Regions from separate parts of the Hungatella sp. SL.1.14 genome, predicted to be linked through region 3. Evidence: predicted binding sites of a transcription regulator. Region 3 holds the regulator's gene; each other region holds the start of a gene.
The links. The regulator NrdR, encoded in region 3, represses ribonucleotide reductase genes. The targets are predictions, from matches to a motif close to CACAANATNTTGTG.

Region 1 (6,863 bases), on a different contig from region 3:
CTCCCACTGTATTGAAGCCCTGGCCAGAGGCGGCGTCGGCCGCCTCGTTCTGATTGACAACGACACGGTCTCCATAACCAATATCAACCGTCAGAGCATTGCCTATCACAGTACTGTGGGCATGTACAAGACTCAGGTCATGAAAACGAGAATCCAGGACATCAATCCACAGGCGGAGGTCTTTCCGTTTGAGACCTTCGTTCTCCCCGATAACCTTGAAGCTCTGTTTGAACAGATTCCATACAAAGTCGACTACATCGCAGACGCCATCGACACGGTCACGGCCAAGCTGGCCCTGGTCCAGTACGCCATAGAGCATGACATTCCGATCATCTCCTCCATGGGAACAGGCAACAAGCTTCATCCGGAGCTGTTCGAGATCACGGATTTATCGAAAACCTCGGTCTGTCCGCTCTGCAAAGTCATGCGCCGGGAGCTTAAGAAACGGGGAATTACCTCTCTGAAAGTCCTGTATTCCAAGGAGGAGCCGCAAAAGCCGCTGGAAGACAGCGGGGAGGTCACCTCGAAGCGCGCCGTACCGGGCAGTGTCTCCTTCGTTCCCCCGGTTGCCGGTCTCCTGATCGCAGGGGAAGTGATACGCGGGCTGACGGGCAGGAATTAGCTGTAAGACAGGCAAAAGCCATCAGACAGAAAAAGGAAGCATTTAAGCGCCCGGTCACCATAACTCCGGCCACACGCTCAAATGCTTCCCTTTCTTTTTATATTCCGTCTCTAAAACTTGGCTATATACCCCTGAATAAAGATAAACAGTACGATCACAGGCAGGACAAATGTCACATAGCCCCTCACCCATCTCGGGAACCTGATTCCCTTTCCTTCATTGGCTTCCTTCATGAAGTTCTCAAATCCCCAGCCGTACCTTGTGGTACAGAAGGCCAGATAGATCAGACTTCCCAGCGGAAGCAGGTTATTGCTGATAATAAAATCCTCTAAATCCAGGACATTGCTCCCTTCGCCAAATGGCATGAAACCGCTCCATAAATTAAATCCCAGAACACACGGCAGGGAAAGCAGGATGATGGCAGCGGCATTGCACATAACCGCTTTCTTGATGGTGCAGCCCGTCAAATCCGTGGCGAATGACACAATATTCTGGAATACGGCGATAACCGTGGAGACCGCCGCAAACGACATAAACAGGAAGAACAGCGTCCCAACCAGTCTCCCTCCCGCCATATTGTTGAATACGTTGGGCAGTGTCACGAAGATCAGCTTCGGTCCCTGACCCGGTTCAATGCTGAACGCAAAACATGCCGGGAAAATAATAAGGCCTGCCATAAAGGCTACGAACGTGTCAAGGATCGTAACAGAGAGCGCCTCGCCCATCAGACTGCGTTCTTTCCCGATATAGCTTCCGAAAATAGCCAGTGCGCCGATTCCCAGGCTCAGCGTAAAGAATGCCTGTCCCATGGCCGCGAAGATTACCTCTCCCAGACCGGCTTCCTTAATCTTTCCAAAATCAGGCTTCAGATAGAATTCCAGTCCAGGTCCGCTGTTGTCCATCAAAACGGAGTGAATCGCCAGAATTACCATCAGAATCAAAAGGCAGACCATCATCACCTTGGTGATCTTTTCCACACCGCCCTGCAGTCCTTTTGCACAGACTGCAAAACAGCCAATTACAACAAGAATCATAAATACGGCCATCAGAACCGGATTCGTCAGCATTCCCTCGAATTCCGCGCCGACACCGGCCGCATCCAGGCCTGTAAAATCGCCCTTGGCCATCTTTAGGAAATATAAGATCATCCAGCCGGCAACGGTAGTGTAGAACATCATCAGGATGTAATTACCTGCCATTCCCAGATATTTTGCGTAATGCCACTTTGTTCCTTTTGGTTCCAGCACATCATAGGACAGCGCCACACTTCTCTGGCTTGCCCTTCCCACTGCAAATTCCATGACTACGATCGGAAGACCCAGTATTACTAAAAATACCGCGTAAATTAATACGAATGCCGCGCCGCCGTACTGACCTACGATGTATGGAAAACGCCATACATTGCCGAGTCCGATTGCGCATCCCGCTGAAATTAGAATAAAACCCAGCCGGGATGAAAATTTCTCTCTCCCCATACTCTTTCTCTCCTGGTTGATTAGATTCGAACCGCCGAACCGGTCAAAATCTGCTTCCTTCTGACTGGAACGGCAAAGATTCTGTACCATTATAGCACAGAATCTCTGTTGTGGCTACTTCATATTATACTGTATCCATTACCGTCCCTAACGCCTGATGGAAGCCGCCATCCGATGGTATGTGTGTCTCACGCCGCGGATTACTTTTCCATATTCCAGGATATTTTCCGGAAGCGCCATACCGCCGTATCCGGCATCTCCCAGGTGATGCATATCCGTTCCGGTCATCTTGCACATCAGCGCAATCTCCCGGATTGTGGCCGTGTCCGAGCCCTCCTGGGACGTCCCTACAGCGGTCAGGGTCAGCGCTCCCAGCTCATGTGCAAAGGAGACAAGCCCTCTGATATATTCCATGGTAATTCCCGGAACCGTTCCCGGAGCCGGCATCAGGATCACATCGGCGCCCGCTTCGCGAAACTGCTTTACATCCTCCCGCGTAATGATCTTCTCCCCGGCCTCTGACAGAATTCCTGCCGCATGCATCTTTCCGGCCACCAGGACAACGGCATCCCCAAACTCCTTCCGGTACAGCGCCAGCGTCTCTGCGATGGCCCGGTTGGTGACACCGACCCCCGGATTTCCCGTCAGGACGATGAAATCGACTCCCATGGCAACTGCCTTTTTCCCATTTTCCAGCGTTCCCAGACGGCCTCCCGTGATCCCCCACATGGCATCTGCTTCCACCGCACTCTCGACGCCCTGTTCCTTTGGCTCTAAATTGATGCCCACCGGCCGCCCGGTCAGCGCCTTCACCTTCCGTATGATGTCCGCTCCATCGACAGGAGGAAGCCCGTGGATTACAGGGTGGTCCACGTCAAAGATATTTAACAGAATCACATCGGCGCCCATAGCCGCGGCCAGCTCTGCATTGCTCACATCTCCCAGCATTGGCTGTGTCGTCCCGATCGTCTCACAGACCAGTACACGGCCCTCGCTGGAGGCAATGGATTCCACCAGTTCTTTCCCATTCATCTTCTCAAAATCCGATGCATTGCAATTTAAAAAGCGCTTCACCGCATATTCTCCTCTCCATATGAAAATGATTTTATAAAAGTACCGCAAAACCACTCATGATCCCGTGATTTTGCGGCACTCTGTCTCTTATTAATCGGATTCTCTCAAGTATGGCTTATGCAATGGTCTCCGCATACTTTCTGATATTAGATGCATTGGCGATCTTCTTCACCTGACCATCCTTGATGACGACCAGAGTCGGCGCCTGCATAATGCCCAGCTGTTCTGCCAGCTCTGCGTTTTCCTCTGCATCCACCACCTCGTAATCCACATCCTTTAAGAACTGCTTCGCCATCTTGCAGTTTGGACACGTCTTGGTCGTGAAAAGGTAGGATCCCGCCGGAATCTCCGCATTATGAACGGCTTCCTTCACGGTCTCCGCTCCCTTGTTTCCCTTCTTTAATACGGAACCGGTAATGTCATAGGTGGTACGGTTCTTATATTCCTGAGTCTTGCCTTCGTTCCAGTTCTGTACCGGTCTGTAGTAGCCGGTGATACGGCTGTAAATCTCAGCACGTTTCCCGCAGATCGGGCAGACGCTGTGCTCTCCGATCAGGTAGCCGTGCTCTGCACAGATCGAATACGTCGGAGACAGCGTATAGTATGGAAGCTTGTAGTTCTCTGCAATGGTGCGTACCAGTCTCGCCGCGGCCGCCCAGTCAGGAAGCTTTTCACCCAGAAAAGCGTGGAACACGGTTCCCGACGTATATAAGGTCTGCAGTTCATCCTGAATATCCAGCGCATCGAATATATCAGCCGTATAATCCACTGGCAGATGAGAACTGTTGGTGTAGTATGGCGTGTCACCCTCGGCTCCTGCCGTCCTGATATCCGGATACTTCTTCCTGTCATGCTTGGCCAGACGGTAGGTCGTGGACTCCGCCGGTGTGGCCTCTAAATTGTATAAGTCGCCGTATTTTTCCTGATAATCGGAAAGGCGCTCTCTCATATGGTTCAATACGTTCTTCGTGAATTCCTGCGTCTTCGTGCTTGTCATATCTTCGCCCAGCCATCCGGCATTTAATCCAACTTCATTCATGCCGATTAAGCCGATGGTGGAGAAATGATTCTCAAAGGTTCCCAAATACCGCTTGGTATAAGGATATAGTCCCTGGTTCAGCAGCTTGGTGATGACCTCCCGCTTCGTCTTTAAGGATCTGGCGGAAACATCCATCATATGATCCAGACGGCTGTAGAAATCGGCTTCGTCCTTTGCCAGATAAGCGATTCTCGGCATATTGATGGTTACAACGCCGACAGATCCGGTACTCTCGCCTGATCCGAAGAATCCGCCCGTCTTCCTGCGCAGCTCACGAAGGTCGAGGCGCAGACGGCAGCACATGCTTCTGACATCGCTGGGTTCCATATCACTGTTGATATAATTGGAGAAGTATGGCGTTCCATACTTGGAAGTCATCTCAAACAACAGCCTGTTATTCTCAGTATCGGACCAGTCAAAATCCTTGGTAATGGAATAGGTCGGAATCGGATACTGGAAGCCGCGGCCATTGGCATCTCCCTCGATCATCGTCTCGATGAAGGCCTTGTTGATCATGTCCATCTCTGCTTTACAGTCTTTGTACTTGAAGTCCGCTTCTTTTCCTCCTATAATGGCCGGAAGCTCTGCCATATCACCCGGTACGGTCCAGTCCAGGGTAATATTGGAGAACGGAGCCTGTGTTCCCCAGCGGCTTGGCGTATTGACACCATAAATGAAGGACTCGATGCACTTCTTTACCTCCGGGTAGGTTAAGTTATCTATCTTTACAAAAGGAGCAAGGTAGGTATCGAAAGAGGAGAATGCCTGGGCTCCTGCCCATTCATTCTGCATAATGCCTAAAAAGTTAACCATCTGGTTGCAGAGCACGGATAAATGCTTTGCAGGGGATGAAGTGATCTTTCCCGGAATGCCGCCCAGGCCTTCCATGAGAAGCTGCTTTAAGGACCAGCCTGCACAGTAGCCTGTCAGCATGGACAGATCGTGGATATGGATGTCTGCGTTCCTGTGGGCATCCGCAATCTCCTGATCGTATATCTCGGACAGCCAGTAGTTGGCCGTAACTGCGCCTGAGTTGCTTAAGATCAGACCGCCTACGGAATATGTAACAGTCGAGTTCTCCTTGACACGCCAGTCTTCCACCTTCACGTAACTGTTTACCACATCCTTGTAGTCCAGGATGGTATTCTTCATATTACGGATTTTTTCTCTCTGTTTTCTGTATAAAATATAGGCCTTTGCCACATCCGTATAACCGGTCTGCTCCAGAACATGCTCAACGCTGTCCTGAATCTGCTCAACCGTTATCTGGCCGTCTCTCATCTTTTCCTGAAAGTCTGCCGTGACACGGAGGGACAACAGCTCCAGAATCTCATTATTATAATCCTTCTTCGTAGCCTTAAATGCCTTCTTTATCGCTTCCGTTATCTTATTCAGACTGAATTCAGCGACCTCCCCATCTCTTTTCAATACTGCTATCATCTATACCTGACTCCTTTCCTTTTACAACCGTGACACCGCCTTAACCGGTGCATTGTTTATTATAGCAGAAGAGAAACGAAAACACAATATCTGGTTTCGCAAAAAACATTAAAACCAGATATTGTGTCTTATTATGTTTTCTTATAAGCTTCAAGTCACTTATCGCAAAACTGCGGACTGTCTGCCAGTATAACACAACTGCCACAGTTTCTCAACCATCATTTCGTCCGATGTGCTTCACAGCCGTACATTTACGCTTTTAAATCAGGTTTGTATACATCTCCGCAGGCACATAGGCGCTGACAAAAATGCCGTCGTCCCGGTACTCTTCCTTCAGAAGCTGTCCGTATTTCCGGATCAGCTGAATCTTTCCGGCTTCCTGATAGGGGTATACCCGCTCCAGGAATACTTTCCGGCTCCTTAATATACTCTCCAGCAGATTGAGGAGCTCATCCAGTCCCTCCCCGGTCTTTGCCGATATCTTCACCTGGTAATCGGAAGATAAATCGCGGGGGATCCTCATCTCACCTGCTGCATCGATCTTATTAAAGACCGTGATCACTTCCTTGTCGTGAACCCCCAAATCCTTCAGCGTCTCATAGACCACATACATCTGCATGTCCATCTGGGGATTGGAGCAGTCCACCACGTGAAGGATGATGTCCGAGTATTTTGCCTCCTCCAGTGTGCTCTTAAACGCCTCAATCAGATTATGGGGCAGCTTCCGGATAAATCCGACCGTGTCGGTCAGAAGAATCTGCTCCCCGCCGGGAAGTTCTAAGTTTCTGGTCGTCGGGTCCAGCGTGGCAAACAGTTTGTCCTCCGCCAGAATTCCGGCGTCCGTAAGCGTATTGAGCAGCGTGGACTTTCCCGCGTTGGTGTAGCCCACAATGGCTGCCACCGGCGTATGATTCCTTGTGCGCTGCTGCCTGGCCACATCCCTGTGGCGCTTCACATCCTCCAGCTCCGCTTTTAGCTGGCCGATCCGGTCGTGAATCAGACGGCGGTCCGCCTCCAGCTTCTTCTCGCCGGGACCTCTCGTTCCGATTCCGCCGCCCAGACGGGAGAGCGAATTTCTCATTCCCACCAGTCTGGCAGCCCGGTACTTTAACTGGGCCAGTTCCACCTGGATCTTGCCTTCCCTGGTGGTCGCCCTGGAGGCAAAAATGTCAAGAATCACCATGGTACGGTCCATAACCTTCGTGTCCAGGGC
Region 2 (6,863 bases), on a different contig from region 3:
GATCGAGGAGACGGTCAAATGTCTTGCCCTCCGTCATCACGAAAAGCTCGACGGCTCCGGTTATCCGAGAGGCCTGACCGCCGCTGACTTAAGCACCGGAGAACGGATCGTGGCGATTGCCGATATTATCAGCGCGCTTTCCGGTACCAGGAGCTACAAGACCGCGTTTTCCAAAGATAGAATCTGCTCCATTATTACAGAGATGAAGGACGACGGCCTGATCGACGCCGATATCGTGGAGCTCATGATTTCCGACTATGATGAGATCATGGAAGCGACCAGAATCCAGTGCCAGCCGATTCTTGATATTTACGTCCGGATTCAACAGGATTTTGACCGGATTTCCCGGGCCATGACCATGGATGACATCGCGGGCATGAAGGCAGTTTTCTAAAACTGTCCTCATGCCCGCTTCTTTTCATGGTCATCTGCCGGATTTAAAGATCATCTACCAGAGCGCTGCTTTTCGCATAAGCCGTACTTCTGGCCTCAAAGAAATCCGTCTTTATCATATTGGCATTGCTGTACTGGGATACCCAGGCCATACTTTCCGGTTCCTTTTCATGTCCCTCATAAATCGGTTCAAAGCCAAGGCTCATACACCGCAGGTTGCCAAGATACTGAATATAATCCGTTATCATGTCTTTCGTCAGTCCAGGCACCTTGTCTCCGATGGCGTAATGGCCCCAGGCGATCTCCTGGCGGCAGCCCTCCTTAATCATCTCTCTGTAAACCTCCACCCGATCGGGGGTAAAGAGCTCCGGCTCCTCATTTTTCAGTTCCAGAATCATGTTGCGGAACAGCCATAAATGAGTATTCTCATCCCGGTTGATATACCGGATCTCCTGTGCGGAACCCGGCATCTTATGGTTCCTGCCAAGGTTATAGAAGAACATGAACCCGCTGTAGAAGTAAACTCCTTCCAGAATGAAATTGGCTACCACGGTCTTCATGAATGTGAAGGGACTCTTGTCCTTCTGGAATTCGTTATAGAGATTCCCGATAAAGGTATTTCTGGCAAGCAGGTGTTCATCATTTTTCCACTGGTAGAGTACCTCATTCCTGGTCTGCGGCTCGCAGATCGTGTCCAGCATGTAGCTGTAGCTCTGGCTGTGGACGGCCTCCTGGAAGGTCTGGATGGACAGGCATAAGTTAATTTCATTGGCCGTAATATATTCGCCGATGGCCGGTAAATTGGCGGTCTGAATGCTGTCCAGGAATACGAGGAATGACAGAATCTTGTCGTAGGCTCTCCGTTCCCCCGCGTCCAGCATGGGGTAATCCTTCACGTCAGGCCCCAGGTTGATCTCCTCCGGCACCCAGAAATTGTTCATGGCCTGCCGGTACCAGTCGCTTACCCAGGTGTATTTCATATTATTAAAATCGTTGAGATTCGTTGTATTGCCGCCGATTATGCGGCGGTTTCTGACATCGGTATCGCCGTCCGGATTGAATAACGGCTTTCTGATTAATTGTTCCATGATCTTTCCTTTCCTCTTTTACAGTCTGCTGTATTTAACTGGAGCATACCTCACACTCTTCTACCTCCAGGCTTCTGGAGCGGATATAGTAAATCGTTTTTACCCCGCACTCCCAGGCCAGAATGTAAAGATTCAGCACCTGCCTTAAGGTATATTCGTTGGTGATGTAGAGGTTCATGCTCTGCGCCTGGTCCACATGGCGCTGTCTGATTCCTCCCGCGCGGACGGACCACTGCTGGTCAATATAATGGGCGTTCTTGTACTGCCAGAATGTTTCGGGAGACAAATCCGGAGCCACTCTGGGCACCAGCCCGTTTTTCTTTTCTTCCAGATAATAGCGGTTCATGATCGGATCCAGACCTGCCGTCGTACCCGCCAGCATGCTGGTGCTGCTGGTCGGCGCTATGGCGATCAGCCAGCCGTTTCTCATACCGTTTGCCGCTGTCTTCTCCTTCAGCCGGAGCCATTCTTCCGAATGATACTTCCGCTTCTCGAAGTAGGCGCCCGTCTGCCAGTCGCTCCCTTCAAACAGTTCGTAGCCCCCCTTTTCCCGTGCATTATCACAGCTGGCCTCAATTGCCGCGTAATTAATCCACTCAAATACCCGGTCAGTAAATGCCAGATGTTCCTCGGATTCCCAGGAAATTCCGTTTTTAGCCAGCATATGATGGTAACCGCTGACGCCAAGGCCAATGGGCCGGTACTTCATGTTGTTAATCCTGGCATACGGCACAGGGAAAAAGTTTAAATCGATTACGTTATCCAGCGCACGCACCGCATACTGTGTCAGTCTGGTGACCTCTTCCCGATTTGTCACGTCGATCTTGCCCAGGGAAAGGCTGGCCAGATTACATACCACAAAATCCCCCGGTTTCGTCACGGTCACTACCACTGTCTCGCCGTCTACTGTCTCGATGCGCTGCTCCACCTGCTCCACCGGGCTCATATTCTGTGCAATCTCCGTGCAGAGATTGCTGCAGTAAATGATTCCCTTATGGCTGTTTGGATTCGCCTCATTGACCAGATCCCTGTTAAAGGTAAACGGGGTTCCCGTCTCCACCGCACTCTTTAAAATCAGGCGGACCAGTTCTTTCACCGGAATCACGCGCTTATGAATCCTGTGGTCGGCAACACATTCCCAGTACCGTTCCTCCCATTCCCTTCCATAGGAATCTTCCAGCGAATAGCCCTTTACCGTAAGGATCTCATGGGGACACATCAGGTACCAGTCCGCATCGATGTCCTCCTTTGCCAGCTTCCAGAACAGGTTCGGATAGCAGACTGCCGGAAATACGTCATGCGCCTTCATACGATCGTCTCCATTGTTGGTGCGCAGTGCCAGGAATTCCGGAAGATCCTTATGCCATGCATCCAGATATACGGCCACTGCCCCCTGGCGCACGCCCAGCTGGTCCACCGCCACCGCAGTATCATTCGCCAGCTTGATCCAGCGTATCACACCTCCGGCCGCGCCTTTGAAGCCCCGAATCGCACTTCCCGCGGCTCTGACTTTACCGAAATACAGCCCCATGCCGCCGCCGAACTTGCTGACCTTTGCAAAGCTGTCAATACTGCGGTAAATCCCGTCCAGACTGTCCGGAACCGTATCGATAAAGCAGGAGGACAGCTGATGGTACGGCTTTCTCGCGTTGGAAAGGGTCGGCGTCGCCATGGTAACCTTAAGCGTGCTCAGCATATCGTAAAAACGTCTCACCCATTCCAGACGGTCGTTCTTTTCCAGCATGGCCAGATGCAGGGCGATGCCCAGAAACATTTCCTGGGGGGATTCTAACGGGACGTTCTCCCGGCTGCGGATCACATATCGGGAGAGTAGCAGCTCCAGACCGGAATACGTAAACAGCTGATCCCGTGTGCCGTCCAGAAAGCCCTCACACGTCTCGATCTCTTCCCTGGTATAATGCTCCAGAATATAGTCGCCGTAAAGCTGCCCGGCAGTCAGAAAATACAGCTTATCGTAAAAGCTGCTGATCTGATACTTCGCCTCCATGGATCTTAATTTCTTCCTGAAGCGGACCATTAAAAGGCGGGCTGCAATATACTCCCAGTCCGGCGCTTCCTGAGTGGTCAGTTCCACGGCGGCCTGAATTAAGGCGGACAGCTTCTCCGCCTCCGTCATCCCCTGTTTATAGAAGGCTGAAAACTTCATAAACAGGTGCTCCAGCCGATATGCAGTGCCGGTCCACTTTTTCTGAATCTCCTTTAAAACGGCTTCCATATCGGGAACATCAGGAAAATACCGGACCAGATCCTGTCTCACACCGCGCTCCTTACTCCGCTCATTCCGATAAAGGATGAAACTCTTAAGCGCCTCGTAGCATCCGGCTTCCATCAGAGACTGCTCCACCATGTCCTGAATCTGTTCTACGCTGAGAGGACTCCCATCCTTCACCGCGCCATCCACTTTCTCTTCCACCAGGCTCATGATCCTGTCCATCCGCTCCCTTCCAGGCTCCTGATTCACACTGGCAAACGCACACAGGATGGCACTCTTTATCTTTCCGCACTCGTATGCTTCCGGCTGACCGTTTCTTTTTCTGATATCCATTTCTTTTCCCGCCATTCTCCAAAGTTTTATCATTTTATTTCGTTTTTTCAACAATCAGTATTAATAACTGTTATCAATGCTCACCAAATGATAATACCACAAGATATAGTTTATTACAAGATTGCGATCGCAAAATCTTTGATTTTTTTACCATTCCATTTCCCCTTTATCATTGTAAGTATTTGTAAACCTTTCTTAATTTTCATTTTTCTTCCAACCTGCTATAATCTAATTGGCAGCAATCGAAAAACACAACGAATTTAATGGAGGTCTTCAATGAAAAAATTAACCGGAAGTCTGCTTCTCTCACTTTTATGCGTCACAGCCGTCTTCGCCTCTGGATTTGCGTTCCGATCAAAGGCGGATACAGGTACGGCTCCTTCTTCCGTCAGGATCTATGGAACGGTAAATCAGACCAGCAACGGCCGACTGTCCATTACCCGCCAGGACGGAGATTTTGCAGGACAGGAGTTTATCATCAATGTATCAGAAGAAACCAGAATTTTGGACGCAGTAAACGGATATCCCGTCTCACTTGATGCACTGACAAGCGGTGAAACCATTTACGCCTATATCAGTCCGGCCATGACGTTAAGTCTTCCGCCGATGTCCCATGGAGAGATGATTCTCTGCAGCATCCCGGCCGACTTCAAAGTCCCGGACTATATTACAGTCGATGCGTTAACGGTTGCCGGCGACGGCGTTTCCGGTACCATCAAGGCGGATAACCAAACGACCTATACCGTTCAGTCCGACACACAGATTCTCCCTTATCTCACGAGAAATATCGTCACCCTGCAGGACCTGGTAAAAGGCAGGAAATGTCTCGTCTGGACACAGTCCGGTTCCAATACTGCATATAAAATCGTAGCCTTTGCCGGCTCAGCCGGTACAGACGGCACAGGTGACGTGCTGTTACCTCGCGGCTGGTCTTCCAGGGACGGAAGCTGGTATTACTATGACAGTACCGGAAGCCTCCACAAAGGCTGGTTAAACGACAGCGGCGACTGGTATTACTTAAATCCGGAAACCGGCGTCATGCAGACAGGTTTCCTCACGCTTGACGGAAAAACCTACTACTTACAGGAAAACGGAAAAATGCTGACCAGGGCGAAGACCTTCACCCCGGATGCAGACGGCGTTCTTCATTAAGATATACGTACCACTCAGCACAGACAGCTGAAAACCGGAAAACAGAGGGAAGCGGTAAACGCCACAAGCATTTACCGCTTCCCTCTGTATCTTACATACCTTACAGATTCTTATGGAGCTGCAGCTCCATAAAGCGTCCCATTTCCCGGTTCTATTTTGCAATTACCTTCACAAATTTCTTTTTACCGCGCTTCACTACGACGCCTTCTCCCTGCAGACTCTCTTTTGTAAATACAGCCTTCACATCATTGACTGCATTGCCGTCAACAGATACGCCGCCCTGTTCCACATTGCGTCTCGCCTCGGAACGGGAACCGGCAAGGCCGGATTTATGAAGAATATCCAGAATATCGATGGTTCCGTCTCTGAAAGCCTCATCCGTCAGTTCACAGGTTGGCATATCAGCCGCATTCCCGCCGGTAAACAGCTCACGGGCGCTCTTCTGAGATTTTTCCGCCTCTTCCTCGCCGTGAACCAGTTTTGTCAGCTCGTAAGCCAGGATTTCCTTTGCCTGATTTAACTGGCTTCCCTCCCACTGATCCATCTCATTGATCTGCTCAATCGGCAGGAAGGTCAGCATGCGGAGACATTTTAAGACATCTGCGTCTCCTACATTTCTCCAGTACTGATAGAAGTCAAACGGCGTGGTCTTGTTTGGATCGAGCCATACTGCACCGGACTGCGTCTTGCCCATCTTCTTGCCCTCGGAGTTGAGAAGCAGGGTGATGGTCATGGCGTGGGCATCTTTTCCCAGTTTCCGGCGGATCAGCTCTGTGCCGCCCAGCATGTTGCTCCACTGATCGTCGCCGCCGAACTGCATATTACAGCCGTAACGCTTAAACAGCTCATAGAAATCGTAGCTCTGCATGATCATGTAGTTGAACTCCAGGAAGCTTAAGCCTTTCTCCATACGCTGCTTATAGCACTCCGCCCTCAGCATGTTGTTGACGGAGAAATGTGTTCCTACCTCACGCAGAAAATCGACGTAGTTCAAATCCAGCAGCCAGTCTGCATTGTTGACCATCATGGCCTTTCCTTCAGAAAAATCGATAAAACGGCTCATCTGCTTCTTGAAACAGTCACAGTTGTGCTGAATCGTCTCCACAGTCATCATCTGGCGTAAATCACTGCGCCCTGACGGATCGCCGATCATTCCGGTACCGCCTCCGATCAGCGCGATCGGTTTATTTCCAGCCTCCTGTAAACGCTTCATCAGGCAAAGCGCCATAAAATGTCCTACGTGAAGGCTGTCCGCGGTTGGATCAAAGCCGATATAGAATACAGCTTTCCCTTCATTGATCATTTTACTGATCTCTTCTTCATTCGTCACCTGGGCAATGAGGCCGCGGGCTTTCAGTTCTTCGTATGCTGTCATAATTGTTTTCTCCTTTTCCTGTAATTATTTTGTGATACAAAAAAAGTCCCATCCTGTTCAAAGGACGAGACTGTAATCCCGTGTTACCACCTTAATTTATAAACGGCTCACGCCGTTTACCTTTTCAAGTACGATTCTTATACTCTAGCACGATAACGTGTGCAGGAATCCGTCACAGTCTACTCACCGGTCCACAGGACCTTAAGTCCTTTTTCCATCGGCTTTCAGTGTGAAGCTCAAAGATGTATTCATAATCCGCTTTCCACGCGCCTCTCATCGGCCGGCTGCT
Region 3 (6,863 bases):
GTGATCTATTTTATCGCCATCCTTCTGATTTATCTTGTGATGGCCGGAATCCGGAGAATGTTCTATCATATGAGTACAGGCCGGCCGTTTGCACTGGGGGACATGCTGTTTGCGTTTACCCACAGACCCCAGCGGTTTTTAGGCTTATATTTTATTAATATGGCATTCGGCATGGCTGCGGGGATTCCATACTTTGTGGTGAGTTTCTCCGCGCGTATTACAGGATATATTCCCATCCTGATGGCGCTTCAGTTTCTGATGTATCTGCTGCAGCTCATCGGAATTGTCGTGTATTCGCTGTACTTCAAGATGGCGGGCTACCTCCTGATGGAGGACCCTGAGCGAACGGTGATCAGCTGTCTGCGGGAGAGCGCGGCTCTGATGAAGGGGAATAAGGGACGCCTGTTTTATCTCGATCTCAGTTTTATCGGAATGTATTTACTGGGGGCAGGATCCTTTGGAATTGGATTTTTGTGGATTTTACCGTATATGGAAACGACCATGATTCACTTCTATCTCGATATCAATGCCGGACGGAGGCAGGAAGAGGCCTGTTATGATCAGGAACCGTTTTATGACGGCAGCAGCGGCTTCTACGAGAACGTGACAGAGTAACAAATTGTATCACACACAGGAAATGCGCATAGAATACACTAAGGAATATAGAAGGTGCAGGCTATGCGCATTTCAGATCTCAAACAAAAAGAAGTGATTAATATCTGTGACTGTAAACGCCTCGGTTATGTGGGTGATGTGGATTTTGATATGGATACGGGCTGTCTCCTGGCGATTATCGTTCCCGGACCGGGCTGCTTCTGCGGATTTCTGGTCAGAGAAAAGGAGTACATCATTCCTTACAGTGACATCTGTCAGGTAGGGCGTGACATCATCCTGGTGAAAGTAGATCTGGAAAAAACTGAGGAAAAATGCAAGATATAGTATAAGTTGTGCTTGCGAATCTATGGATTGTGGGGTATGATATACATAATTAAAAAGTAAGGGATCCGGAGCCGGGAAAACTGTGTATTCTGTTTTGCGGCTCCCGTATTCTGTACAAAAAAACAGTGGATTCCTCCGCTTTGCAGTGAAGGAGCGGGGAATCGCCAACAGGAGGATAGCGACGTGAAATGTCCATTTTGTAATGAAGCAGACACAAAGGTCATTGATTCAAGACCGGCAGATGACAACAGCTCCATCAGACGCCGCAGGCAGTGCGAGAAGTGCGGAAAGAGATTTACAACGTATGAAAAACTGGAGACTCTGCCGCTGATGGTAATTAAGAAGGACGATTCCAGGGAAGTCTACGAACGCTCCAAACTGGAAAAGGGAATCCTTCATTCCTGCCACAAACGTCCCGTTTCTTCCCAGCAGATTGATTCCATGGTGGATGAGATCGAGACGCAGATTTTTAATATGGAAGAAAAGGAAGTCTCCAGCGCTACGATCGGAGAGCTTGTGATGAAAAAGCTGCAGGAGGTCGATGAGGTGGCCTATGTCCGTTTCGCCTCCGTATATCGTGAGTTCAAGGATGTGAACACGTTTATGGAAGAGATCGGAAAATTATTGAAAAAGTAGGACGAGGTATGTTTAACAGATTTTATCCGGATGAAGACGTGGCCTCTGCGTATGATATTCCGTATGATGCTCTTTATAAAGAAGGAGTCAGAGGCGTAATTTTTGATGTAGACAACACCCTGGTGCCCCATGATGCGCCGGCGGATGAGAGGGCAAAGAACTTATTCTCTTATCTGCGGGCACTGGGCATGGACACCTGCCTGCTTTCCAATAACAAAGAGCCGCGGGTGGCAGCTTTTGCAGAAGCTGTCGGCGGCTCTAACTATATCTATAAGGGCGGGAAGCCGGGCGTGAAGAATTATAAGAAGGCCATGGAACTGATGGGGACAGGCTTACAAAGCACGATCTTTGTGGGAGACCAGCTGTTTACCGACGTATATGGAGCCAAACGGACGGGAATTAAGAGCTTTCTGGTGAAGCCGATCAATCCCAGAGAAGAGATTCAGATTGTATTAAAGCGGTATCCGGAAGCCCTCATCTTATTTTTTTATCGCAGGGACAAAAAGAGGAGACAGTATGATAAGCGGAAAAAGTAAAGTTTGCGGGGTCATGGCGTATCCGGTGGAGCACTCCATGTCGCCGCTTATGCATAATTATTATTCGGAACAGACGGGAACCGATCTTGCCTATATCCCTCTCAAGGTAGAGCCGGGCTGCGTGGAAGCGGCGGTGAAGGGGGCTTATGCTCTCAATTTTACCGGTTTAAACGTTACGGTTCCTCATAAGCAGGAGGTCATGAAATATCTTGCGGAGATCGATGAGGATGCAAAGGCCATCGGCGCCGTCAATACGCTGGTACGGACAGAGGGCGGTTACAGGGGATATAATACGGATGCGGCAGGACTGAAACGGGCCATGACGGAGGCGGGAATCGAAATCCGTGACCGCTCCTGCATTCTGTTCGGTGCGGGGGGAGCGGCCAGGGCGGCAGCCTGTGTGCTGGCGAAAGAGGGCGCGGCTGTGATTTACGCTCTGAACCGGAGCGTGGAGAAGGCGGAAGCACTTTCGGAGATCATCAATGAGCGGTACGGCCGCCGGGTGATGATTCCCATGGCGCTGGCGGATTACGGAAGGCTGGAAGGCAGCTCTTATCTGGCGGTTCAGACAACCAGTGTGGGGATGCATCCCAATGTGGACCATGCTCCGGTGGAGGACGAAGAATTTTATAGAAAGATCGACACGGCAGTGGATATTGTGTACACGCCGATGGAGACAAAATTCATGAAATACGTCAGAGCGGCCGGAGGCAAGGCCGTCGGGGGGCTGGACATGCTGATCTACCAGGGCGTGATTGCATATGAGCTGTGGAGTCCGAAGACCGTGTTTACCAGAGACATCATCGACGGCGCACGAGTCATGATGCGGGAAGAACTGGAGGCAGCGCGATGAGGAATGTGATTTTGATCGGCTTCATGGGGGCCGGGAAGACGACTGTAGGAGAGCGGTACGGGAAGAAACACGGACTCCCCATGGTGGATACAGACTGGCTGATCGAGGAGCGAGCCGGCATGACGATCTCGGAGATATTTGCCAGAAAGGGCGAGGAAGAGTTTCGGAAGACAGAGACGGCGGTCCTTCAGGCGCTGCTTTCCGATACGCAGGAAAAGGTCATTTCCGTGGGAGGCGGGCTTCCTCTGCGGGAAGAGAACCGGAAGCTGTTAAAACAGCTTGGAACGGTGGTTTATCTGGAGGTGAATCCGGAGACCGTGTTAAAACGGCTGAAGGGGGATACGACAAGGCCGCTGCTGCAGGGCGGAGACGTGACACAGCGTGTGAAAGAGTTCCTTGCGGTCCGCGGTCCCATATACCGGGAGGCGGCAGAAATGATCGTGGATGTGAATGACAGAACCGTCGATGAGATTGTGGCGGAGCTGGAAGAAAGGATGGGATTTGAATGAAGTTACTTCTGTTAAACGGACCGAATCTGAATTTTCTGGGAATCAGGGAAAAAGGGGTATACGGCACGGAGGATTACGGATATCTGGTACGTATGATGAAGGAGAAGGCGGAAAGAGAAGGCCATGAGCTGGATATTTACCAGAGCAACTATGAGGGCGGCTTAATCGATAAGATTCAGGAGGCTTACTACAACGGGACAGAAGGGATCATCATCAATCCGGGGGCGTTTACGCATTACAGCTACGCTCTGAGAGACGCCCTTTCATCGGTGGAGATTCCCAAGGTTGAGGTACATATCTCCAATGTGCATAAAAGGGAAGAATTCAGGCATACATCCGTTACGGCACCTGTCTGCGACGGCCAGGTGGTGGGACTGGGACTGAAGGGATACGCCCTGGCCATGGACTATCTGACCGGCCGTGAATAGACCGGCCGACAGGTGCGGCCGGCGTCATGTATACAGAATTTGAAAAAAAGAGTTGAAAAAGGGATTATTATAGTATAGAATAAAAAGGATTAAGAGAATTTCAAGGAGGAATATCATTTATGATATCAGCGGGTGATTTTAGAAACGGTATCACATTAGAGATTGACGGTAATGTTTATCAGATTATGGAGTTCCAGCATGTAAAACCTGGTAAGGGTGCTGCATTTGTAAGAACTAAAATTAAAGACGTTGTAAACGGCGGTGTAGTGGAGCGTACGTTCCGTCCTACAGAGAAGTTCCCGGCAGCGAGAATCGACAGAGTGGACATGCAGTATTTATATGCGGATGGAGATCTTCATAACTTCATGGATACAAACACTTATGAGCAGATCGCACTGAGCCCGGAAGTAATCGGTGACGCGTTAAAGTTCGTGAAGGAAAACGATATCTTAAAGGTTTGTTCTTATAACGGAAAGGTATTCTCTGTTGAGCCTCCGTTATTCGTAGAACTGGAGATCACAGATACAGAGCCAGGCTTTAAGGGCGATACGGCACAGGGCGCTACGAAACCTGCTACCGTTGAGACCGGAGCTGTCGTTTACGTTCCTCTGTTTGTGGATCAGGGCGATAAGATTAAGATTGATACGCGTACTGGAGAGTATTTATCCAGAGTATAAGAACATGATGCGCTGCCCGCCCGGTAAGCCGGTTTCCCGGATGACCGGAGCGGGATTTGAGGGATTATGGTCCCGACGGCGTGAATGCAGGGAAAAGACGGTAAAAGAGACTGATAAATGCTGGCCTGGAGGCCAGGATTTGCCGCTCTCTTTTACCGTCTTTTTGTGTAACTGGAAAGTGTTCCTGTTACACAGAGTGAAACCATTGACAAAGTGGGCAATCGCGCGGTAAGCTGATAAGAAAGAGTGATGGGGAAAGGGAGGACTATATGTTTCGGATTTTGCTGGTGGATGACGAGGCTCAGGAACGGGATGGAATCCGGTTCCTGATCGAAAAATATAAGCTGCCGCTTACGGTGGTGGAGGCGCAGAACGGGCAGAAGGCGCTGGAGTATTTGAAAGAGCATCCGGTGGATATTCTTTTTACGGATGTGAAGATGCCTTATAAGGATGGTCTGGAACTGGCGAAGGAGACGTTTCAGTTTAATCAGGGTATCCGGATTGTTATTTTCAGCGCCTACGGGGAGTTTGAGTACGCGAAACGGGCCATGGAGGCCAATGCCGTCGATTATCTGTTAAAGCCGATCGAGCTGGACGAGTTTCTAAAGGTCATGCACAAGGTGATTGGCGGACTGGAGCGGCAGAGGGAGGAGTCTAAGCAGGAACGGGAGCAGAAGGACGCTTCCATGAAACGGGTGTTTTACAAGGCGTTTACGGGGGGAAGCGTGTCGGCAGCCGACCAGGAGATGCTTACGGAGTACTTTCAGAAGCTGGGGAAAGAGAGGAAAGTACTGGTAAGCCTGGAGAGCGGGCGGAACATTTTTGAGCAGCAGGAGGATGTCTTTTTGAAACTGCTCCATACGTATATCCGAATTCCCTGTGAGTATGTGAATCTCTATCCAGATTCATCGGTGGTGCTTCTGGCTGACGAAAACCGGATTGTGGGCGGAGAACTGCAGAAACAGCTGGAAAAGCTGGTCCGGGACGGAAAAACGCTTCTTGGGACAGAGATTTCCATCGTGGTCAGCCGGGAATTTGAGACAGTGGAAGAGATGAACCGGCAGATGGATGAGATCAGCCAGATTCGGAAGAATTTTTACGGAACGGGCGGAGAGATTACGTTTCTGTCAGAGATTGTATTGAATTCGGAGTATTATGCCGCGGAGGTGGAGCGGATCAAGGAACTGATGATCGGCGCCATCGGGGACAGAAATGATGATCTTGTGATCTTATATGGAGACCGGCTGGTGGAGACGATGGTGGGCGGCCATGTGGTCAGCCGGATCTATGTACATCACGTCTTTTACGATATTTTGTCAGCATTTTACAGCCAGTACGGGATTAATGACAAACCAAGGCTCTTTGAGAGGGTGGAACGGCTGCTTTCCTATAAAGACGGGGAGGAGCTGGAGGTCAATTTCCGTGCGGTCTTAAACGAAGTGCTGGCTAAACGGACGGATGCTGCCGGAGACAGTCCGAGAATCGTGGAGCGGATTAAGAATATTGTCAGGGATGAATACCGGAATGACATCGGACTTGAGGATATCGCCGAGCGGGTGAATCTGGCCCCTGCTTACTTAAGCTACCTGTTTAAGAAGGAGACCGGGGCGAACCTGGTCAAATATATTACGGATTACCGCATGGAACAGGCCAGGAAGCTGCTGGAGGAGGGGGAACTGAAGATCGTTCTGGTGGCAAAGGCCTGCGGATATGAGAATCAGCCGTACTTTAACCGGCTGTTCAAAAACTATTACGGCATGACGCCCCGGCAGTACCGGGAGAAGAATGGAAAGCAGCAGGGATGAGGATGAAACGATTGCTGAACTGGTATTATGGAAGCGCTTCAATCCGGAAGAAACTGGTGATCAGCTATCTGCTGCTGATTACGGTCCCGATTCTGGTATTGGGAGTATACTCTTTTTCGGTGTCGAAACGCAATATGGAGAGGCAGACGGAGGAGACCATACGGAATAACGTGCGGCTGATGGCCTCTGATCTGGAAACCTCGCTGAAAAGAGAAAATGATAATATCAAATACTTATCTTATAACGCGAAATTCCGCCAGGTGCTGAAAAACAGCCGGGGAAACCAGGTGGAGGTGGCGCAGGTGCTCAACGAGGTGGTTGAGCCGATCTTCTGGTATTTTATCACCAGTGATAATAACATGAAGGGAATCGAAATCTATACGCCCTATGTGAGCCAGGAGGTGGGAAGCTTCTTAAAACCGGTGGGTGACAGCAGCGAAGAATCGTGGTATCAGTACCATCAGAAGAATTTCGGGACGC

Region 1: NE473_RS19340 (ribonucleoside triphosphate reductase) is a predicted target of NrdR. The motif match lies at 5,763-5,776, and genes of this name have one in related genera.
Region 2: NE473_RS22075 (ribonucleoside-diphosphate reductase subunit alpha) is a predicted target of NrdR. The motif match lies at 4,145-4,158, and genes of this name have one in related genera.

The regions. Positions count from the first base shown of each region.
Region 1 is NZ_JANFYJ010000019.1:4,413-11,275, reverse strand. Features, by position in the region: gene NE473_RS19355 (tRNA threonylcarbamoyladenosine dehydratase) at 1-622, shown strand, start outside; gene NE473_RS19350 (sodium-dependent transporter) at 733-2,097, opposite strand; gene NE473_RS19345 (DUF7916 family protein) at 2,245-3,171, opposite strand; gene NE473_RS19340 (ribonucleoside triphosphate reductase) at 3,287-5,650, opposite strand; gene hflX (GTPase HflX) at 5,910-6,863, opposite strand, start outside.
Region 2 is NZ_JANFYJ010000023.1:15,240-22,102, reverse strand. Features, by position in the region: gene NE473_RS22085 (HD-GYP domain-containing protein) at 1-394, shown strand, start outside; gene NE473_RS22080 (ribonucleotide-diphosphate reductase subunit beta) at 438-1,481, opposite strand; gene NE473_RS22075 (ribonucleoside-diphosphate reductase subunit alpha) at 1,516-4,047, opposite strand; gene NE473_RS22070 (N-acetylmuramoyl-L-alanine amidase family protein) at 4,324-5,199, shown strand; gene tyrS (tyrosine--tRNA ligase) at 5,351-6,574, opposite strand; T-box leader at 6,632-6,863, opposite strand, start outside.
Region 3 is NZ_JANFYJ010000015.1:137,441-144,303, reverse strand. Features, by position in the region: gene NE473_RS17010 (DUF975 family protein) at 1-615, shown strand, start outside; gene NE473_RS17005 (PRC-barrel domain-containing protein) at 679-939, shown strand; gene nrdR (transcriptional regulator NrdR) at 1,123-1,575, shown strand; gene NE473_RS16995 (YqeG family HAD IIIA-type phosphatase) at 1,584-2,111, shown strand; gene aroE (shikimate dehydrogenase) at 2,092-2,964, shown strand; gene NE473_RS16985 (shikimate kinase) at 2,961-3,473, shown strand; gene aroQ (type II 3-dehydroquinate dehydratase) at 3,470-3,901, shown strand; gene efp (elongation factor P) at 4,021-4,578, shown strand; gene NE473_RS16970 (response regulator) at 4,848-6,383, shown strand; gene NE473_RS16965 (sensor histidine kinase) at 6,386-6,863, shown strand, end outside.